DNA from 2 places in the Aquitalea magnusonii genome. Region 1 is predicted to be linked to the other one. Evidence: riboswitches for the same ligand, from Rfam matches in the RefSeq annotation. Region 1 holds a riboswitch; the other holds the start of a gene.
The links. A riboswitch is a leader RNA that binds a small molecule or an ion and turns the genes downstream of it on or off. The one in region 1 is predicted to bind glycine.
Positions count from the first base shown of each region.

Region 2: another riboswitch for glycine. It lies ahead of DLM_RS07150 (L-serine ammonia-lyase); the one in region 1 lies ahead of gcvT (glycine cleavage system aminomethyltransferase GcvT).

Region 1 covers NZ_AP018823.1:3,053,192-3,069,037, reverse strand. Annotated here, with positions in the region: gene DLM_RS14595 (chemotaxis protein CheW) at 1-1,277, shown strand, start outside; gene DLM_RS14590 (chemotaxis protein CheW) at 1,294-1,788, shown strand; gene DLM_RS23950 (methyl-accepting chemotaxis protein) at 1,819-4,590, shown strand; gene DLM_RS14580 (CheR family methyltransferase) at 4,609-5,451, shown strand; gene DLM_RS14575 (protein-glutamate methylesterase/protein-glutamine glutaminase) at 5,453-6,532, shown strand; gene cheD (chemoreceptor glutamine deamidase CheD) at 6,529-7,134, shown strand; gene fdxA (ferredoxin FdxA) at 7,147-7,473, opposite strand; gene gluQRS (tRNA glutamyl-Q(34) synthetase GluQRS) at 7,658-8,545, shown strand; gene DLM_RS14555 (amino acid permease) at 8,922-10,250, shown strand; gene DLM_RS14550 (arginine deiminase) at 10,339-11,574, shown strand; gene DLM_RS14545 (ornithine carbamoyltransferase) at 11,666-12,676, shown strand; gene arcC (carbamate kinase) at 13,053-13,997, shown strand; glycine riboswitch at 14,236-14,328, shown strand; glycine riboswitch at 14,339-14,445, shown strand; gene gcvT (glycine cleavage system aminomethyltransferase GcvT) at 14,487-15,575, shown strand; gene gcvH (glycine cleavage system protein GcvH) at 15,667-15,846, shown strand, end outside.
Region 2 covers NZ_AP018823.1:1,462,865-1,478,710, forward strand. Annotated here, with positions in the region: gene DLM_RS07125 (MFS transporter) at 1-652, opposite strand, end outside; gene DLM_RS07130 (transporter) at 710-1,360, opposite strand; gene DLM_RS07135 (LysR family transcriptional regulator) at 1,387-2,283, opposite strand; gene DLM_RS07140 (MFS transporter) at 2,385-3,653, shown strand; gene DLM_RS07145 (fimbrial protein) at 3,722-4,789, opposite strand; gene DLM_RS07150 (L-serine ammonia-lyase) at 4,984-6,384, opposite strand; glycine riboswitch at 6,772-6,859, opposite strand; gene DLM_RS07155 (NAD(P)-dependent oxidoreductase) at 7,008-7,649, opposite strand; gene DLM_RS07160 (LysR family transcriptional regulator) at 7,753-8,658, shown strand; gene mmuM (homocysteine S-methyltransferase) at 8,655-9,608, shown strand; gene DLM_RS07170 (methyl-accepting chemotaxis protein) at 9,672-10,778, opposite strand; gene tauA (taurine ABC transporter substrate-binding protein) at 11,155-12,147, shown strand; gene tauB (taurine ABC transporter ATP-binding subunit) at 12,150-12,941, shown strand; gene tauC (taurine ABC transporter permease TauC) at 12,938-13,819, shown strand; gene tauD (taurine dioxygenase) at 13,879-14,712, shown strand; gene dbpA (ATP-dependent RNA helicase DbpA) at 14,980-15,846, opposite strand, start outside.

The DNA.
Region 1 (15,846 bases):
CCATCAATAGCGCAGCGTCTGCTGCAGGCCAGCCGGCAGCACCGCGTGTCGAGCGTGCTGCGCCGGCAGCGGAAAATTCCATCCGGGTCAACATCGACAAGGTGGATCTGTTGTTGAACCTGGTGGGTGAGCTGGTGATCACCCAGTCCATGCTGCTGCAGTCCAGCCAGGCGCTGGATGCGGTTCAGAATGAACGCCTGCTTAGTGGCATTTCCGCCCTGCAGCGCAATGCGCGTGAATTGCAAGAAGCGGTCATGTCTATCCGCATGACCCCGATTGCCTTCGTGTTCAACCGTTTCCCACGCGTGGTTCGCGACCTTGCCAGCAAGTTGGGCAAGCAGATCGAGCTGAAAATGGTGGGAGAGAATACCGAGCTGGATAAAGGTTTTATCGAAAAGCTGGCCGATCCGCTGACCCATCTGGTGCGGAATAGTCTGGACCATGGTATCGAAGCGCCGGACGTTCGGGTGGCCAAGGGCAAGTCGGCGGTTGGCCGGCTGACGCTGCGGGCCTTCCACCAGGGCGGCAGCATCGTGATTGAAGTGACTGACGATGGTGCCGGGCTGCATCGTGAGCGCATTCTGGCCAAGGCGCGTGAGCGTGGCATGCCGGTGTCAGATAGCCTGAGTGATAGCGAAGTATGGGGTCTGATTTTCGAGGCCGGTTTTTCCACGGCCGCAGAAGTGACCGATGTGTCTGGCCGTGGCGTGGGCATGGATGTGGTCAAGCGCAACATCCAGGGCATGGGCGGGCGCATCGATATCGACTCCATGCAGGACTTTGGCACCACCATCAGCATTCGCCTGCCCTTGACGCTGGCCATCATGGACGGCATGTCGGTGGGAATCGGCACTGATCTCTATGTCATCCCGCTGAGCTTTGTACTGGAGTCGCTGCAGCCGCAGGCACAGGACCTGAAAACCGTGGTGGGCAAAGGACAGTTGGTGAATGTGCGCGGGCAGTATCTGCCCATTGTTTCGCTGGCCAGTTTCTTTGGCCATGCCGATGCGGCCAATGCCGATCCGACACGCTCCATCCTGGTGATTGTCGAAGCCGGTGGCCAGCAACTGGCACTGTTGGTGGACGAGCTGATTGGCCAGCAGCAGTTTGTCGTCAAGAACCTGGAAACCAATTATCGCAAGGTCGAGGGCATTTCCGGCGCCACCATCATGGGGGATGGTCGGGTGGCCCTGATTCTGGATATCTCCGTGATTGCCCGCCACAACCAGCGATCTTCACCCGTAGCGGTGCGGCAGGCCGTGGGTGAGGTGGCCTAAGAGGAAGGCAGAGTCAATGACAGAACAACTGGAATACCACCACGGGCAGAGCAAGGCAGTGCGCGAGCTGCTGGTGTTTACCCTGGGGCAGGAAGAGTACGGCATCGACATCCTGAAGGTGCAGGAGATACGCGGTTACGACGCGGTCACGCGGATTGCCAATGCGCCACCCTTCATCAAGGGCGTGGTCAATCTGCGCGGCAGCATCGTGCCCATTGTCGACATGCGCATCAAGTTTGGTCTGGGCGAACCGGTATACGACGCTTTTACCGTGGTCATCATCCTCAATATCTTCCAGCGCACGGTGGGTGTGGTGGTGGATGGGGTGTCGGATGTGATCCAGTTGGCCGAAGACGAGCTGCGCGATCCGCCGGAATTCGGTTCCGTGGTGGAAACCACCTATATCGAGGGGCTGGGTACCAAGGGGGAGCGCATGGTAATCATTGTGGATATCGAGCGATTGATGAGCAGTGCGGAGATGGCGCTGGTCGATGTGACGGACCGTAGCTGAAACCGACAGGGTGTCTGGGAGAGACGAAATATGAACAATCTGAAAGTAACGCATCGTTTGCTGCTGGGTTTTGGCCTGCTGGTTGCCGTCATTATTGCCGCCATGGCGGTGGCCATCAGTCAGATTCACAGCCTGCGCGATGACATTGATGTCATTGCCAATGTCCATGTGCCGCGGGCCTCCGAAGCCAACAAGGTGGTGGATGATGTCAATCTCACCGCGCGTGCCACCCGCACCCTGCTGCTATCCAAGGACACAGCGGTGTTGGAAGTCCAGCACAAGCAGATTGATGAGGCGCTGGGCAAGATCACCGCCCACATGAGCCACCTCGCCAACGGCATACCGGCTAGCGGGCAGGCATTGTTCGATAAGGTCCGGGGGCTGGAAGCCAGCTACCGCCAGCAGTTGCAGCAATTCTTGCAGCAACAGAAGGCCGGGCAGGAAGAAGAAGCCAAGAATTACCTGCTGCAAACCCTGCGTCCCACTCAGGTGGAATACATCAAGTCGATTAGCAACTATGTCGAGTTCGAGGAAGGACTGGCCAAGCAAGTGGCCGAAGGCACTCTTGCACAGGCAAACAAGGCCGGTTTGATGCTTAATGTGCTGATGGCAGTGTCGGTGCTGATTGCAGTGTTGGCCGGCTGGTTGATCAGCCGCTCCTTGCTGCGCCAGATTGGTGGTGAACCGGCCGAAGCGGTGAAGTTGATGCAAGAGCTGGCGGCCGGCGAAGTCACCACCGAACTGAAAGTGGCGGCGGGCGACAGCAACAGCCTGTTTGCCTACATGCGTCAGGCAGCCGACAAGGCGGTGGAGAATATCCGGGTGCGCAATGCGCTGGACCATGCAGCCACCAATATGATGATTGCCGATGCCGACTTTAATGTGGTGTATGCCAACCAATCGGTGGTGAATATGTTTGCCCAGGCAGAAAGCGATATCCGCCGCGACCTGCCGCAGTTTTCCGCCCGTAACCTGTTGGGCAGCAATATTGACCAGTTCCATCGCAATCCGGGCTATCAGCGCGGCCTGATGCAGCAATTGCGCAATCCGCACCATGGCACCATCCACATCGGCGGTCGCACTTTCAACCTGATTCTCACCCCCATCAATGGCAGCAGCGGCAAGCGTCTGGGCTATGGGGTGGAGTGGATAGACCGCACCGCCGAACTGGCACAGCAGGCGGCAGAGCAGCAACGCATCGAGGCCGAGCGCCAGATTGCTGCCGAAAACGCCCGCATCCGCAGTGCGCTGGACAATGTCACCACCAATGTGATGATTGCCGACAACGACCGCAACATCATCTACCTCAACCACAGCGTGGTGGACATGCTGGCGGTGGCCGAAGCCGACCTGCGCAAGGCACTGCCCAATTTCAGCGCCCGGCATGTACTGGGCGGCAATATGGACATGTTCCATCGCAACCCGGCGCATCAACGCGATTTGCTGGCCAATCTGCGCTCCACTTACAAGGCTGACATTACTGTGGGCGGGCGTCATTTCTCACTGACCGCCAACCCGGTTTTTGCTGCGGATGGCGAGCGTCTGGGCAGCGTGGTGGAGTGGAAGGACCGCACCGGCGAAGTGCTGATCGAAAAAGAAGTCGAAGCCATCGTCAATGCCGCGGCCCGTGGTGATTATGGCTCCCGGCTGGCATTGGAGGGCAAGACCGGTTTCTTCCGTGTCCTGTCCGAAGGCGTGAACCAGTTGCTGGGCGTCACCAGCCAGGCGCTGGGCGATATCGCCACCGTGTTGGGCGGACTGGCCCAGGGCGACCTGACCCGCATCATCAAGAACGATTACGAAGGCATGCTGGGCCAGTTGAAATCGGATACCAACGCCACCGTGGAACGGCTGCGCAGCATTGTCGGCAATATCCAGGAGGCCACCAGCGCCATCAATACCGCAGCCCAGGAAATTGCGGCCGGCAACAGCAATCTGTCTGGCCGTACCGAACAGCAGGCGGCCAGTCTGGAAGAAACCGCTTCCAGCATGGAGGAAATCACCAGCACCGTTCGCCAGAATGCCGAGAACGCCAAGAAGGCCAATACCCTGGCCACGGGCGCTTCGGACATCGCCGCGCGTGGTGGCCAGGTGGTGGGCAATGTGGTGTCCACCATGAATGAGATCAACGACAGTGCCAAGAAGATTGTCGACATCATCAGCGTGATAGACGGCATTGCCTTCCAGACCAATATCCTGGCACTCAATGCGGCAGTGGAAGCCGCCAGGGCCGGCGAACAGGGCCGTGGCTTTGCCGTGGTGGCCAGCGAAGTACGCAACCTGGCCCAGCGCTCGGCAGCCGCCGCCAAGGAAATCAAGCTGTTGATCGGCAATTCGGTGGATAAGGTGGAGTCCGGCAGCCGGCTGGTGGATGAGGCTGGCCGCACGATGGAAGAAATTGTCAGCTCCATTCGCCGTGTGGCCGACATCATGAGTGATATTTCGGCCGCGTCGGTTGAGCAAAGCTCCGGCATCGAGCAGGTTAATCTGGCCGTGACCCAGATGGACGAAAACACCCAGAAGAACGCCGCACTGGTAGAAGAAGCTGCCGCGGCGGCGGAATCGCTGGAGGAGCAGGCACGCCACTTGATGGATGCCGTGTCCATCTTCCGGCTGGATGCCGCCGCTGCCCGCCAGTCGACTCCGCGGCTGACACAGCGCGAGTCGGCACCTGCGGCGCGCCTGGCCCATCATGTCGGGCAACAGGTGAAACCGGTTGCTTCCCATCTGCCGCTCAGTGCCGAGCGTATCAAGACGCTGCCCGGACCAGCACCGCACGATGATGAATGGGAGGAGTTTTGAGCCGCGCGGTGAAGCCCGATGAGCGCTGAACGCGATATCAAGTTCACTGCGGCTGATTTTCGCCGCCTGCGGCAAATGCTGTACCAGCGCGTGGGGATTGCGCTGAATGACAGTAAAAGCCATATGGCCTATTCCCGGCTGGTAAAGCGTGTGCGCCAGCTGGGAATGCGCCAGTTTTCCGATTATCTGGATTTGCTCGACAGCAATGTGGACGAAGAGGAGTGGCAGCACTTTGTCAATGCACTCACCACCAATCTGACAGCCTTCTTCCGCGAGCCACATCATTTTGACTTGCTGCGGCTGCATGCGCTGGAAAGGGCAGGGCAGGACCGGGTATACCGGGTATGGAGTGCCGCCGTCTCCACCGGAGAAGAGGCGTACTCGATCGCCATCACCCTGCTGTCGCTGCCGCAGCTTAACCGTAAGCGGCTGGAACTGGTGGCATCCGACATCGATACCCGGGTGCTCAGCCATGCCGCAGATGGCATCTATGATGCCGACCGCGCCAAGGCGCTGGACGAAGCCCAGCTCAAGCGCTTTTTCCTGCGCGGCGTTGGCCGTAATGCCGGCAAGATCCGCGTCCGGCGCGATGTGCGTGACCAGCTATCGTTTTACCAGTTCAACCTGATTGCCGCACAGTGGCCCGATATGGGGCGCTTTGACGTGATTTTTTGCCGTAATGTGCTGATCTATTTCGACAAGCCCACCCAGGCCGCCATCCTGCAGCATTTTGCCACTTGCCTGCAGCCGGATGGTTTGTTGTTCCTGGGGCATTCCGAAAACATCCAGCATCTGTGCGATGCCTTCCAGTCCTGTGGCCGGACCGCTTATCGCCTGGTAAACCCTGCGGTGCGAGGATGAAATGAATACGAGCAGCAGCCGTAAAATCAGAATCGTGGTGGTGGATGACTCGGCGCTGATCCGCAGCCTGCTCACCAGCATCATCAACGAAGCGCCGGACATGGAGGTGGTGGCCACCGCCTCTGATCCCATTGTTGCGCGCGAGCGCATCCGGGAAACCAATCCGGACATGATCACGCTGGATGTGGAAATGCCGCGCATGGACGGGCTGGAGTTTTTGCGCCGGCTGATGCGGCTGCGCCCGACACCGGTGCTGATGATTTCCTCGCTGACCCAGAGCGGATCGGAAACCACCCTCAGCGCGCTGGAGCTGGGCGCAGTGGATTTTCTGCCCAAGCCGACGCTGGATGTCAGCAACACCATGCAGTCCTATGCCGAGGATATCCGCGACAAGATCCGCATGGTGGCGGCAGCCCGTTTGCGCCGCCCGGCCCTGTTTGCCGCCGCCCCCCGGATTGCCTCGCCACGGCTGGCACCTAGCCTGCTGCGGCAAAATGCCATCATCGCGGTGGGGGCCTCCACCGGCGGTACCGATGCCATCAAGGAATTTCTCGACAAGCTGCCGGCCAACTGCCCGCCGGTGATGATTGTGCAGCACATGCCGGAAGGCTTCACCCTGTCCTTTGCCCGCCGCCTGGACAAGCTGTGTGCCATGCATGTGAAAGAGGCTGAGGACGGCGAACCGCTGTTGCGTGGCACTGCCTATATTGCCCCTGGCCATTCCCACATGCGGCTGGGCAAGGGCGCGCAGGGCTTTGTCATCGGCCTGGACCAAGGACCGCCGGTCAATCGCCATCGCCCCGCGGTAGATGTGCTGTTTGCCTCGCTGGCCACGCTGGCGGCTGCCCAGACCGTTGCCGTCATTCTTACCGGCATGGGCCGGGATGGCGCGCAGGGCATGCTGCAACTGCGCCAGGGCGGTGCCATCACCTTTGCCCAGGATGAAGCCAGTTGCGTGGTATACGGCATGCCGCGCGAGGCGGTGGCACAAGGCGGGGTGATGCATGTGCATCCGCTGTCGCAACTGGCTGACAAGGTCATGGATTGCCTGCGCCTGCCGCATGAGCGGGAGGGCATATGACGTATTCCGACCAGCCTGCAGAACGCCTGTATTTCGACCGCCAGTTTCAGGTGGAAGCCATCAAGATTCTGCCGGGCGAATATTTCGCCACTCGCCAGCCACTGATGCTCACCACCTTGCTGGGTTCCTGCGTGGCGGCATGCCTGATGGACCGCGTCGCCGGGGTGCATGGCATGAATCATTTCCTGTTGCCGCAGGGTAGCGACTGGCATAGCCAGACCGGCGTGCCGGCGCGCTTTGGGGTCAATGCCATGGAACTGCTGATTACCGATATGCAGAAACTGGGAGCCCAGCGCCAGCGGCTGGAAGCCAAGGTGTTTGGTGCCGGCAATGTGCTGGATGGCATGTCGGTGGTGAACATCGGCGAGCAGAACAGCGAGTTCATCCGTACCTACCTGAAAAGCGAGGGCATTCCCCTGTTGGCGGAGGATTTGCTGGGCAGCTTTGCCCGCAAGATTTTTTTCTTTCCCGGCGATGGCCGGGTCATGGTGCGCAAGCTCAAGGGCAGCCGCACCCTGGTGTCCAAGGAAGCCGCCTACCGCCAGCGGCTGGATCGGCAGACTGCTTCCCAGCCGGGCGGCGATATCGACCTTTTCATCTAGGCTTGGCGGCGCTTAGTCGCGTTGCAAATGTGGCAGCTTGTCGCTTACCTCGGCCCAGTCGGCGTGGTCGGGCAGCGGTGGCTTGCTGGCCGTGATGGAGGGCCAGCGTTTGGACAGCTCGGCATTCAGCTGAATGTACACTTGCTGGCTGGCAGGTACGTCGTCTTCGGCATAAATGGCCGAAACCGGGCATTCGGCCACGCATAGCGTGCAGTCAATGCACTCGTCCGGATCGATGGCGAGAAAGTTGGGACCTTCATGAAAGCAATCCACCGGGCAGACATCCACGCAGTCGGTGTATTTGCATTTGACGCAGGCATCGGTTACAACGTAGGCCACTTTTCCTTCCTCCAGATGATGATGTCCTCGCCATCAGGCATGCTGCGGGCAGTATGGCGGCAAGCTGATGGTCGGGCAGGGGCAGATCGGACTTGGATAATTCCGAGTGATTTACTCGGATATTATTCACCAAAAATCGCGCCGCTGCTTCCCCATTGTGATGTTGATTGCCAGAACTGTTGCCATGCCAGTCATTCCTTATCGCGGTCGCTTTGCTCCCAGTCCCACCGGCTTGCTACATGCCGGCTCCCTGATGACTGCCGTTGGCAGCTATCTGGAAGCGCGCTGTCGTGGCGGGGAATGGTGGGTACGCATGGAAGACCTGGACCCGCCGCGCGAGATGCCCGGTGCGGCGGACGATATCCTGCGCACGCTGGAAGCCTTCGGCTTTGAATGGGATGGCGAAGTGGTGTACCAGAGCCAGCGCCACCATCTGTATCAGGCCGCCTTGCAGCAATTGATAGACAGTGGCCATGTTTATCCCTGCAGTTGCTCGCGCAAGGAAATCACCAGCATCGCCCGCCGTGGCGTGGATGGCCATGTCTATCCCGGCTGGTGTCGTGACGGCTGCCGCAAGCAGCGTGAACACCATGCCTGGCGTTTGCGGGTGGATGATGTACCGGTCAGCTTTGCCGATCGGCTGCAAGGGGTGTACCAGCAAAACCTGGCCCACGATATCGGCGACTTCGTGCTGCTGCGCGCCGATGGTTTCTGGGCCTACCAACTGGCCGTGGTGGTGGATGATGCCGAGCAGGGCATGAGCGATATCGTGCGCGGTGCCGACCTGCTGGTGTCCACGCCGCGGCAGATCCATATCCAGCGCTGCCTGGGTTTGCCCACCCCCGGCTATTGCCACTTGCCGCTGTTGGTGAATGCGGCGGGGGAGAAGCTCTCCAAGCAAACCCTGGCACCGGCCATTGACCGGGCCGCCGTGGCCAAGGAACTGCGTCTGGCGCTGTGTCGGCTGGGCCATATCCCCCCGGCTGAGTGCCAGAGTGCCAAGGAGTTGTGGCAATGGGCCTGCGCTAACTGGTCGCTGGCGGCAGTACCCGCTGGGCCTTGCCAGCTTTGACCTGCGGTTCTGCTTGATTTTGCCCGGCCAGTGCCGGGCATGTTGTTATGCCGTGGTGGCTACCCCTTGTTCGCAGTCTTCCCTTCCTTCCTTCCTTCCTTCCTTCCTTCCTTCCTTCCTTCCTTCCTGCACTTTTTCTGATTTCCGACATGGTGCTGCGCTGGCAAACCGCCTAAACCATAGAGATGACCGCCTTGTTTTAGCGTCTGCCATCGCCTGCGGTGTGTCTTGCCGCAGTGCATGTTCAAAACCGCGACATGGAATTACATATGCGTAAATAACATATTTACAAAATAATTAAATACTAATATTGTGAAGCTCATACAGAACACGTTCTTTAACAGCTTCGATTTTCGGCCTCGATGGAGACAAGACCATGAGCGAGACCAAAGTAAAAAAAGCGGCATTGGGCGTGTGGATGTGTACCGCCCTGGTCGTGGGCAATATGATCGGTTCCGGTGTATTCCTGCTTCCCGCTTCGCTAGCCCCCTACGGGGGGATGTCCCTGATCGGCTGGGCAATCACCTCGGCTGGTGCCATTTGTCTGGCGCTGGTGTTTGCCCGGCTTTCCGCCATGATTCCCAAAGAGGGTGGCCCCTACGCCTATATCCATGCCGGCTTTGGCGACTTTGCCGGTTTCTGGATTGCCTGGGGTTACTGGATAGCCCTGTGGGCCGGCAACGCCGCCTTGGCGGTGGCCGCCACCAGCTATATGCAGGTGTTTTTCCCGCAACTGGGGCATGACAACCTGCTGGCAGCTGCCTTTTCCATCGGCCTGATCTGGACCGTTACCTGGATTAACAGCCGCGGTGCGCGCAGTTCCGGCCTGGTGGCGGTGGTGACTACCGTACTCAAACTGGTGCCACTGGCAGCCGTCACCTTTATCGGCTTCTTTTACATGCACCCGGAAAACCTGGTGTTCAACCCGCACGGCAAGCCCTTGTTGAGTTCGGTTTCCGCCACTATGGCGCTCACCCTGTGGGCGTTTCTGGGACTGGAATCGGCCTCGGTTCCCGCCGGTGATGTGGTCAACCCCAGCAAGACCATTCCGCGTGCCACCGTCATCGGCACCTTGCTGGCCACCGTGCTGTACATCCTGTCCACGGTGTCGCTGATGGGGGTGATGTCACCGGCCATGCTGGCCAATTCTCAAGCCCCGTTTGCCGATGCCGCCCGCCTGATGTGGGGCGACTGGGCCTACTGGGTGGTAGGGCTGGGGGCGGTGGTGTCCTGCTTTGGCGCACTCAATGGCTGGAGCCTGATGCAAGCCCATGTGCCCCATGCCGCCGCCAGGGACAAGCTGTTCCCGCGCCGCTTTGGCCAGACCAACCGCCAGGGTGTGCCGCTGTTCGGCCTGCTGCTGTCAAGCGGCCTGGTGACGGTGCTGCTGGCGATGAAATACGCGGGCGGGGAGGGCGGGGTGAAGATTTTTGAATTCATCATCCTGCTGGCCACGGCCACCACCTTGCTGCCCTATGCCTTCTGCGCGATGGCGCTGCTGGCCATCATGCTGATGCAGAAAGGCAAATACAGCCGGCGCGACTTTACCGCGCCGCTGATCTTCTCCTCCATCGGTTTTCTTTATGCGGTGTGGGCACTGTTTGGTGCCGGCGCCGAGATTGTGATGTGGGGAGTCCTGTTGTTGATGCTGGGTTTGCCAGTCTATGTCTGGCAGATCAAAGAACGTTACGAGACCGAAAACTGAAGCCAGCCTTTTGCTGTTCACTCCTTTGCGCCAGCAAGGGAGTGTACGGAAACAGGTTTATGCAATTACTGATTGAAAGGATTTCATCATGACCGGCAAATTTGGTGTTCATTCCGAATGTGGCAAGCTGCGCAGCGTGATGGTGTGCCGTCCGGGCCTGGCTCACAAACGCCTCACCCCCGACAACTGCCACGACCTGCTGTTTGATGACGTGATCTGGGTGGAACGCGCCCAGAAAGACCACGCCTACATGGTTGAGCAGATGCGCGCCCGCGGCATCCATGTGATCGAAGCCCACGACGCACTGGCCCAGGTGCTGGACGACAAGGCCGCCCGCAGCTGGCTGCTGGACCGCAAGGTCAAGGCTGACAACGTCGGGATCGGCATGCTGACCGACCTGCGCAGCTGGCTGGACGAAATGCCGTCCACCCAACTGGCCGAGCACCTGATCGGCGGCATCGCCAAGTTCGAACTGCCGTTCGACCCCAAAGGCCTGTTCGGCGGCTATCTGGACCAGTCCGAATTCGTCATCCCGCCGATTCCCAACAGCCTGTTCCAGCGCGACCCGTCCTGCTGGATCTACGAAGGCGTGACGCTCAACCCGATGTACTGGCCGGCCCGCCGTCAGGAAACCCTGATCCTGCAAGCCATCTACCAGCACCACCCGTACTTCGCCGGCAAGGTGAAGGTATGGTGGGGCGACTGCGACAAGAACCACGGCCCGGCCACGCTGGAAGGCGGCGACGTGATGCCGATCGGCAACGGCGTGGTGCTCATCGGCATGGGCGAACGCACCAGCCCGCAAGCCGTCGTGCAAGTAGCCCGCAATGTGCTGGGCAAGGAAGGCGGCGCCACCCGCGTGATTGCCTGCCAGATGCCCAAATCGCGTGCCGCCATGCACCTGGACACCGTGTTCAGCTTCCTCGATATCGACCTGCTGTCGGTGTTCCCGGACGTGGTCAACGAAATCGTCTGCACCAGCATCTACGCCGGTGACAAGGAAGGCGAAGTCCGCTTCGAACGCCACGACGGCGTGCCGTTTACCGAAGTGGTGCGCCAGGCCCTCGGCCTGAAGGAAGTCCACATCATCCAGACCGCCGGCGATGCCTACCAGCGCGAACGCGAACAATGGGATGACGGCAACAACGTGGTGGCCCTGGACCGCCGCGTGGTGGTGGCCTACGACCGCAACACCTACACCAACAAGCTGATGCGTCAGCACGGGGTGGAAGTGATCGAGATTCCGGCCTCCGAACTGGGCCGTGGCCGTGGCGGTGGTCACTGCATGACCTGCCCGATCATCCGTGACGAAGTGAAGATTTAAACCGCTGCCCCCGCAGCACACCAAGCACATCAATCTCGCCCGGTGGCGACGGCCAAGCCCGCCACCCGGCACCGAAACAAGGAGTGTTACCATGGCCTTCAATCTGCGCAACCGCAACTTCCTCCGCATGCTGGACTTCACCCCGCGCGAAATCCGCTACATGCTCGACCTGGCCCGCGACCTGAAACGCGCCAAGTACACCGGCACCGAACAGCAACACCTGAAGGGCAAGAACATCGCCCTGATCTTTGAAAAAACCTCCACCCGCACCCGCTGTGCGTTCGAAGTAGCCTGCTACGACCAGGGCGCCAACGTCACCTACCTCGGACCGTCCGGCTCGCAGATCGGTATCAAGGAATCGATGAAAGATACCGCCCGCGTGCTGGGTCGCATGTATGACGCCATCGAATACCGCGGCTTCGACCAGGACATGGTGGAAAACGAACTGGCCAAATTCGCCGGCGTCCCGGTGTACAACGGCCTGACCGACGAATGGCACCCCACCCAGATGCTGGCCGACGTGCTGACCATGTGGGAAAACAGCGACAAGCCGATCTCGCAAATCAGCTACACCTACCTGGGCGACGCCCGCAACAATATGGGCAACTCCTTGCTGGTGATTGGCAGCAAGCTGGGCATGGACGTGCGCATCGGCGCCCCGAAACACCTGTGGCCGACCGATGAACTGGTGGCCGAATGCCGTGCCATCGCCGCCAAGACCGGCGCCCGCATCACCCTGACCGAAGACGCCGCCGAAGCCGTCAAGGGCACCGACTTCATCCACACCGACGTGTGGGTATCGATGGGCGAACCGGCCGAAGTGTGGGCCGAACGCATCCGCCTGCTGAAACCTTACCAGGTGAATGCCGCGCTGATGGCTGCTGCACAGAACCCGCAAGTCAAGTTCATGCACTGCCTGCCGGCGTACCACAACAGCGAAACCAAGGTGGGCAAGGAAATTGCCGCGCAATACCCGGACCTGGCCAATGGCATTGAAGTGACCGAAGACGTGTTCGAAAGCGAAGCCTGCATTGCCTTCGAGCAAGCCGAGAACCGCATGCACACCATCAAGGCCATCCTGGTCGCCACGCTGGGCGATTAAGACTGGACAACGTGGCAAAGCCCCGCTGCGTTGTTGCGCCGCCTTGCCGTACGACCTGTACTGTCTGCGGCGGCGCGCCTGGCAGCAGCCGCTGCGCTGACTTTGCCACGTCGCCAGCGTGTAAGGCAAAACGCCGTGCAAGCAGCTGAATCACCTGAAGTTGAAGTCTGACAGCTATACCGTTTCACCCACCACGACGACACCCCCTTGCAGTCGTGGCGGCGGAATCCGCTCCCCCTCACTCAGGCGGATTCCACCCTCCGGCAGGTCATCCCCCGGTGACCTGCCGCCCCATCCGACACACACCGGCCTGCCACAGGCAGACCGGCCACGCCACTGTCCCGCACGCGCGGACAGGGCCAGAAAAGGAAACATCATGCGAGTCGTCGTAGCCCTGGGCGGCAATGCCCTGCAACGTCGTGGCGAAGCCATGACCGCTGACAACCAACGCGCCAACGTCAAGGTGGCCGCCGAACAACTGGCCGCCGTCACCCGGCTGGGCCACAACCTGGTGATGTGCCACGGCAACGGTCCGCAAGTCGGCCTGCTCGGCCTGCAAAACGACGCCTACGCCCGCCACGTCGACGGCAAAGTCACCCCCTATCCGCTGGATGTCCTCGGTGCCCAGACCGAAGGCATGATCGGCTACATGATCGAACAGGAACTGGGCAATGTGCTGCCGTTTGAAGTGCCGCTGGCCACCATCCTCACCCAGACCGAAGTGGACGCCGCCGACCCCGCCTTCCAGAACCCCACCAAGTTCGTCGGCCCGGTGTACAGCAAGGAAGAAGCCGAAGCGCTGGCTGCCAGCCACGGCTGGACGGTGAAAGCCGACGGCGACTACTACCGCCGCGTGGTACCGAGCCCGAAACCGAAACGCATCTTCGAACTGCGCCCCATCAAATGGATGATCGAAAAAGGCGCGGTCGTGATTGCTGCCGGTGGTGGCGGCATCCCCACCATGTACCAGGGCGACAAGCTGGTGGGCGTGGAAGCGGTGATCGACAAAGACCTGGCCTCCGCCCTGCTGGCCCGCGAAGTGGACGCCGACTACTTCGTCATCGCCACCGACGTGAAGAGCGTGTTTGTTGGCTGGGGCACCCCCGAAGCCAAGGCCATCCGCCACGCCCACCCGGACGAAATGGACAAGCTGGGCTTTGCCGCCGGCTCGATGGGCCCGAAAGTGGAAGCCGCCTGCGAATTTGCCCGCTTGACCGGCAAGCGTGCGGTGATTGGCGCGCTGGAAGACATCGAGAAGATCGTCAAGGGCGAAGCCGGCACCATCATCTCCACCGAGAAGAGCGGTATCGAGTGGTACTGAGCGAGGGCTGAAACACCTGCGGCGGCGTGGCGACGTCGGCTGAAGGGCAGGTGAGATGTGGATCAACAAGGGCTGCTGTGGCAGCCCTTTTGTTATGCCTGATCAATAATGAATAAATTGTGACAAGGAATTATTCGTATTTTTTCGATTACGAAAATAATGCAAAAACAACAGGATAGATCACTTCGCGTGAAGATATTCTTGGCTTGCCTTTGTCTTTATCTGCAACGATAATCGCCCCCATCATGCAGGAGAGAGTGGCCAATCGCGGCCACCGCCGAAGGCGCAAGCGCACCCGCAATCGCTCAGGCAAAAGGACTGCATCATCGGATATCACGTATCTGCTTTACTCTGGAGAGCGCTGCCCATGAAGGCAGCCACCGAAGGGGCTAACGGCGGCTGAAAATGCCCGCCGGAAAATCTCAGGTGTCAGGACAGAGGGGTGTTGTACCAAGACAGGCAAAACACCCCCTTTGCAAGGACGCACAGATGACGGCCCCGAAACGTACCCCCCTGTTTGACGCTCATGTCGCCGCCGGCGCCAAGATGGTTGATTTCGCCGGTTGGGAAATGCCCATCCATTACGGCTCCCAGCTGAAGGAACATGAGATCGTGCGCAGCGACGCCGGCATGTTCGATGTGTCCCACATGACCGTGATCGACATCACCGGCAGCGATGCCAAGGCCTGGCTGCAACAACTGATTGCCAACGACGTGGCCAAGCTGGGCTTTGAAGGCAAGGCGCTGTACTCCGGCATGCTGACCGAAGACGGCACCGTGGTGGACGACCTGATTGTCTACCTGACCTCCTACGGCTACCGCATGGTGGTGAATGCCGGTACCACTGATAAAGACCTGGCCTGGATGGAGAGCCACAAGGCCGGTTTTGATGTCTCCCTCAATGTACGTCGCGACCTGGCCATGCTGGCCGTGCAAGGCCCCAATGCCATTGCCAAGGTCTGTGCGGTAAAGCCGCAACTGGCCGACGCCATTCAATCACTCAAGGTATTCCAGGGCTTGCCTGCAGGCGACTGGTTCTTTGCCCGAACCGGCTATACCGGTGAAGACGGTCTGGAAATCATGATTCCGGCTGGCGAAGCCATCAACTTCTTCAATCAGCTGGTAGAGGCCGGTGTGGCCCCCATCGGCCTGGGCGCCCGCGACACCCTGCGTCTGGAAGCCGGCATGAACCTGTACGGCCACGACATGGACGAAACCGTGTCCCCGCTGCAGGCCGGCATGGGCTGGACCATCGCCTGGGAACCGGCCAGCCGTGACTTTATCGGCCGCAAGGCACTGGAAGCCCAGAAGGCCGCCGGTGTGCCGATGAAGCAGGTGGGCCTGGTGCTGGAAGGCCGTGGCGTGCTGCGTGAAGGCCAGAAAGTGGTGGTGGAAGGCGTGGGTGAGGGCATCATCACCAGCGGCACCTTCTCGCCCACCCTCAAGCATTCCATTGCCATTGCCCGCGTACCGGCCGCAACCGGTGCCGACGCACAGGTGGATTTGCGTGGTACGCTCACCGCTGTCCGCGTGGTGAAGATGCCGTTCGTGCGCAACGGCAAGAAAGTTTTCGAATAACAGCGAGCCGGGAAACACCGCACCAGCCTGCGCGCTGCGCTGCGGTTTCCCGCTCCCGTAACGGTTCAATCAATCCGAGGAGATTCAATCCATGAGCAATATCCCTGCCGAACTGAAATACGTTGCCAGCCACGAATGGCTGCGTCTGGAAGCCGACGGTTCCGTCACCGTGGGCATTACCGAACATGCACAAGAGCTGCTGGGCGACATCGTGTTCGTCGAGCTGCCGAAAGTGGGTGCCAAGCTGGCTGCTGAAGAGCAGGCCGGCGTG
Region 2 (15,846 bases), 1.6 Mb from region 1:
CGATGATGCCCAGTGCGGCCCGGCCCCGGCGTGGGCCGGAAGCGGCTGGTGCGTGTGTTGGGGCTGCGCCTTGCTGGCCCTGGGGAAAACAGCGCGCCAGCGGTGCGCACAGCGTCATCAGCAAGGCGAGGCTGATATAACAGGCGGCAATGCCGAAGCGGGCAAACAGTGTGGGCATCACCAGCAGCCCCACGGCACCCAGTGCCAGTTGGCCCATCACCCACAAGCCATAAGCGCGGTCGGGGTTGGGTAGGGTGGCGGCAGCGGACAGGCACAGAATCATCAGCGAACCACCGGCCAGCGCACTGACAAAGCGCAAGCTCAGCAGCAGCGGATAGCTGACGGTAATGGCTGACAGCAGGTTGGCCGCGATGAATACCAGCACCGCCAGCCAGGCGGCGCTACGCCAGTTGACGCGTGGCAGCCAGAACATGGCCGGCAGGGTGGCCAGGCTCATCGCCCCCAGTTCGGCGGAGAACAAGTTGCCGATAGCCACCGGCCCCAGTTGCAGCTGGCTGGCCAACTGGCTGGCGACGGCGGTGGCCATCATCAGCACGGCCGGGGCGATGGCGGCAAAACCGACAATGGCGGCCATGGCCGGACGCGCCTGGTGTGCCGGCGCGGCGAGCTTGGCGCTGGATAGTGTGTTCATGGTTTTTCCTCGGTAGTGGGTGATCCGTCGGGCGGATGTTCTTGTCGGGTAGTCAGCTCAGAAAACATGTACCAGACGCAACATGGCCTGGCTGCTGTCAAAGCTGTTGGTGGTGTGGGCATTGCGCGCCAGCATCAGCAGCAATTGGTCTTGCTTGCTGAGCCAGTGGCCCAGTTCGACGCCAAGCTGGGTACTGTTCTGCCGGGTGTCGGGCAGCTCCTGTCCATTCAGGCGCAAGGCCCCGCCACGGCTGTGGTACAGCCGCAGCGCGCCATAGGTGTCCGGCGTGAAGTCATAGGAGGCAAAGGCCTGCAGGCGGTACAAGGGCTGCTGTTGCAGGTTGTTGCCGAGATAGTTGTGGTTGTTGCCGTAGAACTGGGCTTCCAGCGAGGCCTCCAGCACCCAGTTTTTGCCTACGCCGCGGGTGTATTTGTAGAGAAAGGTGGCAGCCCAGCGGTTTGCTCCGGCGGAAACATCCGGGTGCCGGGCATCGTCATGCCCTTGCGGTGACAGGCCGGCGGGCAGGCCGGGGCCGGTCCACTGCGGCCACTCGGTCAGCAGCAGGTCGACAAAGCCGGGCTCGGCACAGTGCAGGGTGCCGTGCTGGTCGCACACTGCCATGGCCAGCCGTGGGCCGCCCAGGGTTTCGCGCAGCGCCTGCAGGGTGCGGATCTGGTTGATGGCCACGCTGGAGGCCAGGTGCGGCATCAGGCAGTAGCAGCAGGGGGGCGGTGCTAAATGGCCGGGATTTCGTCCCACAGATGGGTGATGAAACCGGCCACCAGCGGCGAGCTGTCGCCCTCGCGGGTGGCAATGCCCATGGCCAGATACGCGCCCTCGTCGGTCAGCGGGATATAGCGCACCCCCGGCAACTGCACGCAGTTCAGTGGCGAGGGCAGGATGGCGATGCCAAGGCCGGCCGCCACCAGGCCCACCTGGGTGGTGGCCTCACCCGCTTCCTGGGTGATGCGTGGCTCGAAGCCCTTGGCCTCGCACAATTGGCGGATGACCGTGTGCAGGCCGGTACCGGCGCTGCGCGGATAGCTGATCATGCCCTCGTCGCGCAATTGCCCCAGCGACAGGCTGGGCTCACCTGCCAGCGGGTGGTTGCTGTTGATCACCACCAGCAGCGGGTCGCGCCGCAGCTCCTGCACCACTATCCGGTCTGCCGGAGACAGGCCGTTGAAACGCACGAAGCCGACATCGATATCCTGCTGCTGCAAGGCGGAAAACTGGTCGGTGGTGAACATTTCGCGCAAGGTCAGCCGCACTGCCGGGTAGTGCTGGCGATAGGCATGCAAGGCGGCGGGCAGGATGGGAGTGAGCGGCAGGGAGGAGGTAAAGCCGATGCGCAACTCGCCCACCTCGCCACGCGCGGCGCGTCTGGCCTGTTCGGCGGCCTCTTCGGTATCGGCCAGAATGCGCCGCGCGCGTTGCAGAAATTGCTGGCCGGCGGCGGTCAGTTCCACCTTGCGCTTTTCCCGCAGAAACAGGGCCACGCCCAGCTCGGCTTCCAGTGCCTGGATTTGCTGGGACAAGGGCGGCTGGGCGATGTGCAGGCGTTCGGCGGCGCGGGTGAAGTGCAGTTCTTCGGCAACCGTGACGAAATAACGCAGGTGGCGCAGTTCCATATTGATACTTTTAAAGTATTAATAATTGAATAAAGATATATTGGACTGCTGTTTTGTCAAGGGCTAAGCTCGAATCCTGTATCACTGCTACCGGTTTCATCATGCCTCCCGATTCTGCTTCCTGTGCTGCTACGCTACATGCAGGCCCTGCTTCTGCACAGGAGAACACCATTTCCCCCAGCGCCCGCCTGCAAGCCGGTTCGCCCGCCTTTCGCGCTACTGCGCGTGCCATGTTTGTCGGCGGCTTCTGCACCTTTTCCATGCTGTACAGCATGCAGCCGCTGATGCCGATGTTTGCGCAAGACTTTGCCCTGAGCCCGGCTGCCGCCAGCAGCGTGCTGTCGGTGCCCACCACCGGCCTGGCGCTGGCGCTGATTCCGGCCAGCTTTCTGGCAGACAAGGTGGGGCGCAAGCCGGTGATGAATATCGCGCTGAGCCTGGCCGCGCTGCTGATGCTGCTGGCGGCTTTTGCCCCCGGCTTTCAGCAGTTTCTCTATCTGCGTGCCATTTTCGGGGTGGTGCTGGCCGGTTTGCCGGCCGTGGCCATGGCCTATCTGAGCGAAGAAGTGGAGCCCTTGTCACTGGGCCATTCCATCGGCCTGTATATCGCCGGTAATGCGCTGGGCGGTATGAGCGGGCGCTTTCTGGCCGCGGTGATTGCCGACCACTTTGGCTGGCGCGCAGCGGTGCTGGCGCTGGCCGTGCTGGGCCTTGCCGGTGCCATCGAGTTCTGGCGCAGCCTGCCGGATTCGCGCCATTTCAAGCCGGTGCCATTGAATATGGCCGAACTGCGGCGGGACGTGGGCAGCCATTTTGCCGACGGCGGCCTGCCCTGGTTGTTCCTGTCAGCCTTCCTGTTCATGGGCTGCTTTGTCAGCCTGTACAATTACCTGGGTTTCCGCTTGCTGGCCGCACCGTTCAACCTGAGCCACAGCGTGCTGGGCTTTGTGTTCTCGCTGTACATGGTGGGCATCTGGGCCTCGGCCTGGGTGGGGCGCATGGCCGACCGCTTTGGCCGTCGCAATATGTTGTGGCTGATGGTGGTGCTGATGGCCGCCGGGCTGGTGTGTACGCTGGCGGATTCGCTGTGGCTGATGGTGCCGGGCATTGCGCTGTTTACCTTCGGCTTTTTCGGTGGCCATTCGGTGGCCAGCAGTTGGATTGGCCGTCGTGCGCAACGCGGCAAGGCGCTGGCCTCGGCGTTTTACCTCACTGCCTATTATCTGGGTTCCAGTGTGGTGGGTTCCTTCTCCGGCCTGCTGTGGGGTATGGGCAAATGGAATGGTGTGGCGGCGATGATTGCGCTGGGCTTGCTGGCACTGCTGCTGATTGCCCTGCGGCTGCGCAAGCTGGAGCCGCTGGCGGTTTAGTTTCCAGACAGTGCCAGCCATGAAAAACGCCGTGGACAATATCTACGGCGTTTTTCATGACGGAGTGATTATTGGTAAGAGAAAGTATAGGTGGCAATGGCGGTTAAGCTTCCTGGTGTGATTGGGCCTGTCCGGATAAGTCTTGCCGTGAGTGGAATGGACTGGGTACCCGAGAGATTGTTAAATACAAGAAATTGATTTGCTGTACCAGGATTGGCAGAGTCAGGCCCGAATTTGACCAAGCTGCCATCTGCTTTGGTAATTTGCACGGCAACGCCCTTTGCTATTGAGCTGGGGACTAATGACAATCTATCGCTTCGGTTTGCTGTATTGGTATTGTCAGTCATTACCATGTAAGTGTTAATTCCACCAGGGCAGGTGAGCGAGATATTGAAATTGCTTGGCGTGGATGTGCTGCCGACAGCGCTTAGCTTGGTGATGTCTATCGAAGGAAGAGTAACGAAAATATTGTTGGTATTGACAGTGCAGGTAGCGGCGGTCACTGTCAAGGTTGCGCTCTTCAAGAAGATCGGGCTGGATCCTGCGGCAAGAACCGTAGGGCCATCACGCATTTGAATTGTTCCAATTTGTTGACTGGGAATATTGGTGATGCCACTCTTTAATGGACCTGTGATGACATAGCGGAATAGATATTTTACACCCAGGGTTTTACCACCATCAGTAGTGGAGAACATTTGTAGTGCTGTACTTCCTAATGGCGTCAAGACTTTGTTTGGATCGGCTGCGCCAAGAATATAACCAATGCCTTGTGCTCCTGTAGGGAATACCGGATAGGTTACTCCATTTAGTGTGTAGGTAAAGCCATTTAGCGGTGTTTTGCTGGAAATTATCCAAGTTTGAGGGTTGTGTGAATCTGATGAGATATAGGTGATGCCGGGGCATGAAAAGAAAGAATAGTCTGTCGCAGAGTCTGACCAACTGGCAAGTGAAGTTCCTGGACTCAATGTATTCGCGGGGCCACTCCAACTTATGGAGCTGTTGTTGATATTTAATGTTTTGTAAACCAGGTTTCGCCAGGAAGGTCCTGTGGGATCGTAGCACATTACATTGGCGGCGATGTTTTTGCTTGTGGAAAGTAAAAATAATGCAATGAATATTTTTGACATTAATTTCATGAAAAATTGATCCTCGATTTTTATGAAATCATTGTAGATTTATCGCCGGGAAGAAATTTATTATTTTTACATGTATTATTCTTGCATGTAATGCAGAATTTTCTGTACGTATAGTTTTGTGGAGTATAAACAAAACGCCGTGGACACAATGCCACGGCGTTTTGTGTTTTGGCCCGCAGGCCAAGGTGCGGGTATCAGCACTCCACTACGTTGACCGGTACTTCGATCACATTGATGGCCAGGCCGCCACGTGCGGTTTCCTTGTACTTGGTGCTCATGTCGCGGCCAGTGTCGCGCATGGTCTTGATTACGCGGTCCAGCGACACGCAGTGCTGGCCGTCGCCGCGCAAGGCCATGCGCGCGGCATTGATGGCCTTGATTGAGGCCATGGCATTGCGCTCGATGCACGGCACTTGCACCAGGCCGCCCACCGGGTCGCAGGTGAGGCCCAGATTGTGTTCCATGCCGATTTCCGCCGCGTTTTCCACTTGTTCCGGCGTGCCGCCCATCACCTCGGCCAGCGCACCGGCCGCCATCGAGCAGGCCGAGCCCACCTCGCCCTGGCAGCCTACTTCGGCACCGGAGATGGAGGCATTGAGCTTGAACAGGATGCCGATGGCACCGGCGGTCAGCAGGTAGCGCACGATGCCGTCTTCGCTGGCACCCGGCACAAAGCGGGCGTAGTAATGCATCACCGCCGGGATGATGCCGGCGGCACCGTTGGTGGGAGCCGTCACCACACGGCCACCGGCGGCGTTTTCTTCGTTCACCGCCAGTGCGTACAGATTCACCCAGTCCATCACCGTCAGCGGGTCGCGCAGCGCGGCTTCCGGTGCGGCCAGCAGCTTCTGGTACATGTCGGCGGCGCGGCGTTTTACCTTCATGCCGCCGGGCAGGGTGCCTTCGCGCTGGCAGCCGCGTTTGACACAGGCTTGCATCACGCCCCAGATGGTGAGCAGGTCGCGGCGCACTTCTTGCTCGCTGCGCCAGGCCAGTTCGTTTTCCAGCATGATCTGGCTGATGCTCTTGCCCTGTTCCTTGCACAGTGCCAGCAGTTCGGCGGCGGTATTGAACTGGTGTTTGAGTTCGGTAACGCCCGGCGGGGTAAAACCGGCTTCGATGGCCGCTTCATCCACCACAAAGCCACCGCCTACCGAATAGTAGGCGCGCTTGGACAGGCTGTTGCCGTCGGCGTCGAAGGCTTCAAAAATCATGCCGTTGGGGTGGTAGGGCAGGGTTTTGCGCTTGTGCAGGATCAGGTCGTCCGGCTCATTGAAGGCAATGGCCTGCGTGCCCAGCAGCTTCAACTGTTTTTCGCGGCGGATGGTGGCCAGGATATCCGGCACGGCGTCGGTATCCACCATGTCGGGCAGTTCGCCCGCCAGGCCCAGCAATACTGCAGTGTCCGAACCGTGGCCCTTGCCGGTGGCACCCAGTGAGCCATACATCTCGCTGCGCACGCGGCGGGTGGCTGTCAGCAGGCCGTCTTTTTCCAGCCGGGCGACAAACTGGCGCGCGGCGCGCATCGGGCCGACGGTGTGGGAGCTGGACGGGCCGATACCAATCTTGAACAGGTCAAAAACACTGATTGCCATGATGTTCTCTTGTCTGATGCAGGCAGTCCGCCGCGCGGGCCGCCGGTGTTGCGGGTAGGGGGCTGTCGTCTGCGGGGAGACAGCCTGTGTGTCATACCTTAGCGTGTCATGCTTGCTGCAGGCTGACTGTTCTGCTTCCGGCCATCAGGCGTCGTGAAGCGTCAAGTTGCTTGCGGGGGGCCAGACAGGCGTGGGTCTGTGGCGGCAGGCGGGCGGGCCGAAGCAGGCAGGGACCGTCGCTTGCCAGCCCACCGGGCAAACCTGCCCTGGCAGACTTCACGCGGCGCAGCCCCCTCTGTCCTTTTGCCTGAGAGATTGTGATCGCGGGGCGATCTTCCTTCGGCGAGACCGCAGGGCAGATGCCCGGGTCTTCTCTCCAGAGAGCCAGACGATGGTGCAGTTCTTTTGCCTGAGAGTTTCTGGGGCGATACCCCTTCGGCGTCACCGCTGGGGTGATCTCTCCTGCGCCATCCAGTACGGCTGGCTGGCACTGTAGATAAGCCGGGAATGGCTGTCAACGCCAATATTGACGCGGGTTTTGATGTGCGCTTGCAGCATGCGGCGGGCAAATGCAAAAAGCCGCCTGCAAGCTGCATGGCGGCTGGAAGTGGCGGCGTAGAAAATCAGTTGGCCACGGTAAAGCGCTGGCGGCTGTGACGCGGGGTTTGGGCTTCATCGGCAATGGCCACGGCCAGGTCGGCCACGCTGATGCCGGCGGGCTGGTCGCCATCCATCAGCAGTTCATCACCGCCCAGACGGTACTGGCCGCTGCGCTCGCCCGGTGCCAGCAGAGCCGGCGGCGACAGGAACACCCAGTCCAGCACGGTTTCCTGTTGCAAGTCTGCCAGCGCCTGGCGGGCGCCTTCCGCGCCTTCCTTGTATTCGGCGGGGAAGTGCGGGGTGTCGATCAGTTGCACGCCCGGTGCCACATACAGGCTGCCGGCACCGCCTACTTCCAGAAAGCGCGGGACACCGGCCTGCTTCACGCCGGCCACAATGGCGGCATGGCCCTTGAGGAAGAGGGCGCGGATGTCGCTCTTGTCCCAGCCCGGATTGAAGGTGCTGATCACCATATCGTGTCCGGCAACCGCCTGGGCAATGGCGGCGGCATCGTAGGCATCGGCCTTCACCGCCGTTAGTTGCGGGTGGCTGGGCAGGCGTTCCGGACGGCTGACAATGGCCGATACCTGGTGCTGGCGTGCCAGCAGTTCTTGCAATACGGCGGAGCCGACAAAGCCGGTGGCACCAATCAGAGCGATTTTCATCTTGCTTTCCTTTCGTATAGTGGATGGATTGCAGTGTAATAGCTTGCTGCATGGCTGATAATCGGGCAATACTGGTATTGATAAATTAGCAGGACTTAACAATATGGATATCTTGCGCCGCATGGCCGTGTTTGCCACCGTGGTGGAGCAAGGCTCGATGGTGGCGGCGGCACGCACCCTGAGTATGACACCATCGGCGGTCAGCCAGCACATCAGCAAGCTGGAGTCGGAACATGGCGTGTCCTTGTTGCACCGCACCACGCGCAGCCTCACCCTGACCGAAGCCGGCAGCCTGTTCTATCAGGGCTGTGCCGACATGCTGGCTGCTGCCCGGCTGGCCGAGCAACGCCTGAGCGAGCTGCGCGATGCCCCGGTGGGCGAATTGCGCCTGTCAGCTCCCACCGGCTTTGCCGGACCGATGCTGACCGAGGCGCTGGCTCCGCTGCTGGCGGCCTATCCGCGCCTGAGCCTGAAGCTGTTTTTCCATGACGAAATGATTGATCTGGTACAGCACCGCATCGATCTGGCCTTGCGCGCCGGCGATCTGAAAGACTCCTCGCTGGTGGCGCGCCATCTGGCGGACTGGGAAAGCGTGCTGTGTGCCGCACCGTCTTATCTGGCGCGTCATCCTGCCATCACCACCCCGGCGCAACTGGAACAGCACCAATGGGTGATGCTGGACCATGAACGCAGTCAAACCTGGCTGACCATGGAAAATAGTGCCGGTGAGGTGGAACGGCCGCTGGTGGCGCAGCGGGTCAGCAGCAACAATATTCTGGCGGCGCGGCAGTTTGTGCTGGCCGGCATGGGCTTGTCCATCCAGCCGGAACCGGAAGTGCGGCAGGAACTGGCCGATGGCCGACTGCTGCGGGTATTGCCGCAGTGGCGTTTGCCGGCGCTGGGCATTTATGTGGTGACGCCACGGCGTGATGCCCAGCCGGCAAAAGTGCGCTACGCCATCGAAGCCTTGCGCCAGCGCATGCAGCACAAGACCGGGAGTGGTGCATGAGTGCTGCCGCACTGCATCTGCTACAGCAGCGCCTGCATGAGAGTAACTACCTGTTGCTGGACGGGGCGCTGGCCACCGCGCTGGAGGCGCGCGGTTTTGATCTGGCCGACCCGCTGTGGTCGGCACGCGTGTTGCTGGAAGCGCCACAGGCAATCGGCCAATTGCATCTGGACTATCTGCAGGCCGGGGCCGACATCATCACCACCTCCAGCTATCAGGCCAGTTTTGAGGGCTTTGCCCGGCGCGGCCTGGACCGGCAGCAAGCCGCCGGGCTGATGCAGTTGTCGGTTGATCTGGCCTTGCAGGCACGTCAACGCTTCATGGCAGAACAGCCAGAAACAGTGACAGCGCCGCTGGTGGCGGCGTCAGTCGGGCCTTACGGGGCCATGCTGGCGGATGGCTCGGAATACCGGGGTGATTATGGCCTGAGCGTGGCGCAGCTGATGGATTTCCACCGGCCACGGCTGGCGGTGCTGGCCGCCAGCGGGGCCGATTTGCTGGCCTGCGAAACCATTCCCTGCCCGCAGGAGGCCGAAGCGCTGGCGCGCTTGCTGCAGCAGGAATTTCCCGCCACGCCCGCCTGGATCAGCTTCAGTTGCCGCGATGCACAGCATGTATGGCAGGGCGAACGCTTGGCCGACTGCATGGCCATGCTGGCAGCCGTACCGCAAGTGGTGGCGCTGGGGGTGAACTGCAGCGACCCGCGCTGGGTGGCTGCGCTGCTGCAACAGGCGGCCAGCGTGACCGACAAACCGCTGCTGGCCTATCCCAATTCGGGTGAGCAGTGGGACGCTGAGCGCAAGTGCTGGCATGGGCAGGCCAGCCCGGCCCGCTTTGCCGCACAGGCCAGGCGCTGGCACCAGGCAGGGGCCAGGCTGATTGGCGGCTGCTGCCGTACCGGGCCGGCATATATTGCGGCGCTGCGTGCCGCCCTGGATGGCGCAGCCTGAGAGGCCAACCGCCGGTGATGGACCGGCTGCCGCGTTCCGGGCGGGCAGATACTGGCCGTGGCTTCAAATCTTGCGGGTACAGGGTTCGTGTTCCATGGCAGTGAGGATGTCCATCACCTCTGCCGAGGCATCCTCCATGCGGCGCAAGGCCTGCTGTGCCTTGGCAAAGTCCTTGGCATGGAAGGCGTCCAGTGCCTCCTTGCCGAAGTTGTGTACATTGGCGTGCGGTGCTTCCAACTGGGTGTAGTTGTTATTGCCCTTGCATTCCTGCGCACCACGGCCTTCGTAGTACCACTTGCCCAGGCGGCAGTGCTGGTGCGAGGACACCTTGTCCGATGACAGGTCGTGATAGCCGATGAAGGCCTTGTAGATGTCCAGCTTGAACACGATGTGATCCAGCTTCACCACCTCCATGAAGCTGGTGTTGGTACCCTGGGCAATCACCCGTGCCATCTGTTCGCTGACATCCACCATGCTGCGGATGGCATTGGCTGTTGCCACGCCGGTTTCGCGATAGCCGGCCACCTGGCTGGCCGCTTCGGTCACCTGTTGCTTGGTGCTGTGCGAGGCACCTTCCACATCGCCCACCAGGCTGGAAATCTCATTGGTGGCATTGGCCGTGCGTTCGGCCAGCTTGCGTACTTCGTCCGCCACCACGGCAAAGCCACGGCCTTGTTCACCGGCACGGGCGGCTTCGATGGCCGCGTTCAATGCCAGCAGATTGGTCTGGTCGGCCACATCCTTGATCAGCTGCACAAACTGGCGGATCTGCCCGGTCTTGCTGTTGAGCGAGTCCATGGATTCAGCGGTTTTCTGTTGTGCCTGGGCAATGTCATCAAAGCTGTTGGCCAGGGTATCCACTGCGCTGCGGGTGCCATGCAGGGTGGTGACTGCATCGGCGGCGGCCCCGAAATTGTTTTCCATCAGGCTGGCCAGTTCGGCAAACGAGGCGCGGATGCTGGCCAGGCTGCCGCAGAAGTCGCCAAAGGGTTCGATATAGCTCTGGCTGCGCTGCCCGGTAAGCTGTAGCTGCTGCAATTGCTGCTCGGCTTGCTGGCGTGCCTGTTCGCTGTCCCGTAGTTGCTGCTGGCTGTGTTGCAGCGCATTTTCCAGTTCACTCACCCGGTCTTGCAGTTGTTGTATGTGCTTTTTGTGGCTTGAACCAAACATTAAACGAGTCTCCGAGTGCCAATAAGGTTTTATTTAAAGATTTATGCATTTATCTTAAACACTTTGCCGTGTTCTGCCGTGCGCTGACAAAGTTAAACCATGTGCCGCCGTGCGCTTGTCCAGCGTGATTATGCAGATGTACTTGCAGTTGAATGTTGCTTTTTAAATTTCCTGATTTAAATCTTAAGCTCGCAGCGTGGGCAGGGCCTTGCGTCACGTCAGATGATTTTGATAAAGCCAGTGTTGCTTTGGTCTGGTAAATGGCGCAGTCAATGGCATGTTTCTGATAAGTAATTCATTTTTTCTTGCTTAGTTTTCCCGGTGCCGCTTGCTAGATTGCTCACCATCCAACACATAGCCAACTGCGGAAAACACCATGAAGCATTACGCCAAGACTGTCCGTCTCTCCCTGATTGCAGCCTCTCTTGCCTTGCTGGGCAATCTGGCTCACGCCGCCGACACCGTCACCATCGCCTACCAGACCGGTATCGATCCCACCAAGATTCCGCAAGCCGATGGTGCCTATGAAAAAGCCACCGGCAGCAAGATTAACTGGCGCAAGTTTGAAAGCGGTTCGGAAGTGATTGCCGCCGTGGCCTCGGGTGACGTGGTGATCGGCAACCTGGGCTCCAGCCCGCTGGCCGCCGCCGCCAGCCGTGGCCTGCCGATTGTCACCTTCCTGGTGGCCGATGAAATCGGTGACGCCGAGGCACTGGTGGTGCGCAATGGCAGCAAGATTGCCAAGCCGCAGGACCTGATCGGCAAGAAAGTGGCCGTGCCCTATGTGTCCACCACCCATTACAGCCTGCTGGCCTCGCTCAAGCATTGGAATGTGGATGCCAGCAAGGTGAATGTGCTGAACCTGCGCCCCAGTGAAATCACTGCGGCCTGGCAGCGTGGCGACATTGATGCCGCCTATGTATGGGACCCGGCACTGGGCAAAATCAAGGCCAACGGCAAGGTGCTGACCAGCTCGGCCCAAGTGTCCAAGTGGGGCGCGCCGACTTACGATATCTGGATCGTGCGCAAGGACTTTGCCGAGGCCCATCCGGAATTCGTCAACAAGTTTACCAAGGTGTCGCTGGACGCCATCGCCGGCTATGTGGCCAACCCCAAGGCCTTTATTGCCAACAAGGACAATATCGACAAGATCAGCCGCCTGACCGGTGCCGCCGCACCGGACGTGATTGCCGGCCTGCAGGGCAACCGCTTCCTTACCCAGAAGGAGCAGATTGCCCTGCTGCAAAAGCCCTTTGTGCAGGCCGTAGCCAATACCGCGGCCTTTTTGAAGTCGCAGGGCAAGGTGGACAGCCTGCAGGCTGATTACAGCCCCTATGTGAGCAATCAGTTTGTGAAGGCTGCGAAATAATCATGGCCATCCTCTCCGCCAACAAGGTGAGCGTGCGCTATCCCGGTCAGGACCGGCCCGCCTTGTCCGAAGTGTCGCTGGACATCGGTCCGGATGACCTGACCGTGGCACTGGGGCCGTCCGGCTGCGGCAAGACCACCTTGCTGAACCTGTTTGCCGGATTTGTCCAGCCGGATGGCGGCGAGGTGCGCTTTGGTGAAGCCCGGGTGACCGGGCCGGGTGCGGACCGCGCCGTGGTGTTTCAGCACGACGCCTTGCTGCCCTGGCTTTCCGTGCGCGACAACGTGGCGTTTGGCTTGCGCCTGCAAGGCGTGGCCAAGGCCGAACGGCTGGCGCGGGCTGACGAGGTGCTGCGCCTGGTCGACCTGCCGGAGGCCGGCAGTCGCTATAGCTGGCAGCTATCCGGCGGCCAGCGTCAGCGCGTGGGGATTGCCCGTGCGCTGGCCAGCCACTCACAGGTATTGCTGATGGACGAACCCTTCGGCGCACTGGATGCCTTTACCCGCGAGCAAATGCAGGAGCTGCTGCTCAAGGTGTGGCAGCAGGCGCGGCGACGCATTTTCCTGATTACCCACGATATCGAAGAGGCGCTGTTTCTGGCTACCGAACTGGTGCTGATGTCGCCGGGGCCGGGCCGCATTGTCGAAACCCTGCGCCCGGGCTTCAGCCAGCGTTACCGGGCGGGTGAGTCGGCGCGGGCCATCAAGTCCGATCCGGCCTTCATCGCGCTGCGCGAGCAATTGCTGGCCACCCTGTTCGACCATCGCCGTCAGGCCGAGGAGATTGCCGCATGAATGCACTGGAACAGACACTGGAACAAAAACTGGCTGATGTTGCCGTCAGCAACACCGTACCGGACGAACTGCCGGTCAGCAGCCCGCGCGCTGGTAGCTCCCGCTGGCGGCAATACCGTCGCGGCTGGCTCAGCCTGATCAGCCTGCTGGCGGTATTGGGCGGCTGGTGGGGACTGTCGCACAGCGGCATTGTGCCGCCCTTGTTTCTGCCTGCGCCGGAAGCGGTGGTGGCCAAGCTGATCACCGTCAGCACCCAGGGTTTCATGGATGCCACCTTGTGGCAGCACCTGGCGGCCAGCCTGCAGCGCATCGTGCTGGCCTTGCTGGCTGCGGTGCTGCTGGGTATTCCGCTGGGGGTGCTGATGGGCGTCAGCCCGGTGGCGCGTGGCTTGCTGGACCCGCTGATTGAAGCCTATCGCCCGGTGCCGCCGCTGGCCTATCTGCCGCTGATTGTCATCTGGTTCGGCATCGGCGAATTGTCCAAGGTGCTGCTGATTTTCCTGGCGGTACTGGCCCCGGTCATCATCGCCACCAGCCACGGCGTGGTACAGGTCAGCCGTAACCGCCTGCGTGCTGCGCAGACGCTGGGTGCCAGCCGCAGCCAGTTGCTGTGGTTTGTCATCCTGCCGGAGGCTCTGCCGGAAATCCTCACCGGCATCCGCATCGGCCTGGGTACCGGCTGGTCCACCCTGGTGGCGGCCGAGCTGGTGGCTGCCACCCGCGGGCTGGGTTTCATGGTGCAGTCGGCAGCGCAGTTCCTGGTGACGGATGTGGTGATTCTGGGCATCGCGGTGATTGCGGTGATTGCCTTTGCGCTGGAGCTGGGCTTGCGCCTGTTGCAGCGACGACTCGCCCCCTGGCATGGCCAGCTGGATTGAAGATTTCATGGCCGCTGCCTGTGGTGGCGGCCAGAACCGAATGATGCAAGGAATAGAAGATGAGTCTGACTCTTACCCGTTTGTCCCCGGCGCTGGGCGCGATTGTCGAAGGTGTGGATCTGGCGCAGCCGCTGACTGACAGCTTGCAGCAGGAGATACAGCAGGCGCTGCTGCAACATCAGGTGCTGTTCTTCCGTAATCAGGACATCAGCCCGCGCCAGCAGCGCGACTTTGCCGCCCGGTTTGGTGATCTGCACACCCACCCCATCTACCCGCAACACCCGGATGCGCCACAGGTGATGATTCTGGACACCGACGCTTTCGACCTGAAGGACAATGCCATCTGGCACACCGATGTCACCTTCATCGAAACCCCGCCGGCCGCTGCGGTGCTGGCGGCGCGCTTGCTGCCGGAGTTCGGCGGTGACACGCTGTGGGCCAGCAGCTTTGCCGCCTGGGATGCGCTGTCCGACCGGCTGAAAACCTTGCTGGAAGGGCTGACTGCCACCCATGACTTCACCAAGACTTTCCCGCTCAAGCGCTTTGGCCTGACCCCGGCCGACCGGGAAAAATGGGAACAGACCCGGCGCGACAATCCGCCGCTGAGCCATCCGGTGGTGCGCACCCATCCGGTGAGCGGGCGCAAGGGCTTGTTCGTCAATGGCGGTTTCACCACTGAAATCAACGAGTTGCCGGAAGAAGAGGGCGCGGCCTTGCTGGCCTTCCTGCTCGCCCATCAGGCGCGGCCGGAATTCACCATCCGCTGGCGCTGGCAGGCTGGCGATGTGGCGTTCTGGGATAACCGCTCCACCAGTCATTATGCGGTGGACGATTACCGCCCCAACCGTCGCATCATGCACCGGGCGACGATTCTGGGTGACAAACCCTTCTGAACGACAGAATGTGAGTCAGCCAAACAAAAAACTACCCTGCGGGGTGGCTTGAGATTATTGACAACCCCTCTCGCTTTCTGGATAGAAAGCGAGGCTCCCTTGCAGGGCAAGGGCGGGGGGATTGGGAATAGATGGGAAGGCTGCGGAATCTAAGAGTTAGTCGAAAGGCCCGGCTTTGCCGGGTCCAGTACAAGCGCACCAAATAACTTTGTCAGCAGCCTGGAGCCACCCCTTGGGGTGGCTTTTGCATGGTGCGTCGCGCAAGACTTATTCGACAAAGCGCATCTTGAACAGACGGCCCTTGATCTTGCTCACAGCCAGCTGCTCGAAGGCTTGCTGGGCGATGTCGCGCTGCAGGGCGACAAAGCTGGCACCTTCCAGCACATTGATCTTGCCTACATGGCTGCCGGCAATGCCGCCGTCACCAGTCAGCGCGCCCAGAATGTCGCCGGGGCGCAGCTTGTCACGTTTGCCACCGGCAATTTCCAGCGTCACCATGGCCGGAATCAACTGGCCGCCCGGTGCCGGGGTCAGCTCGTCCACGTCGGCCCAGGTGAGCGGGGCTTTCTGGTAATCCTCGATCTGCACCAGACGGCGGGCATCGTTGTCGCAGGTCAGCGTCATGGCCAGGCCATGCAACTCGCCGCGGCCGGTGCGGCCAATGCGGTGGATGTGTACTTCCGGGTCGTGGCTCACGTCCACGTTGATCACCAGGTCCAGTTCCTTGATGTCCAGCCCGCGAGCGGCCACATCGGTGGCCACCAGCACCGTGGTACTCTTGTTGGCAAAGCGCAGCAGAATCTGGTCGCGGTCGCGCTGTTCCAGATCGCCATACAGTGCCAGCGCGGAGAAACCACGGGCCTGCAAATCTTTCACCAGCTCCTTGCAGCGTTCCTTGGTATTGCAGAAGGCCAGCGCGGAAGCAGGGCGCACATGCTGCAGGATGCGGGTGACGGTTTCCAGCCGGGTTTCCGGCTTCACCTTGTAGAACCATTGTTCGATATGGTCGCCGCTGTGCAGCGCTTGTACTTTCACTTCCACCGGCTGGCGCAGGAACTGCGCGCTGGCCTTACGGATGGTGTCCGGATAGGTGGCGGAGAACAGCAGGGTCTGACGCTGGCGCGGGCAGGCGCG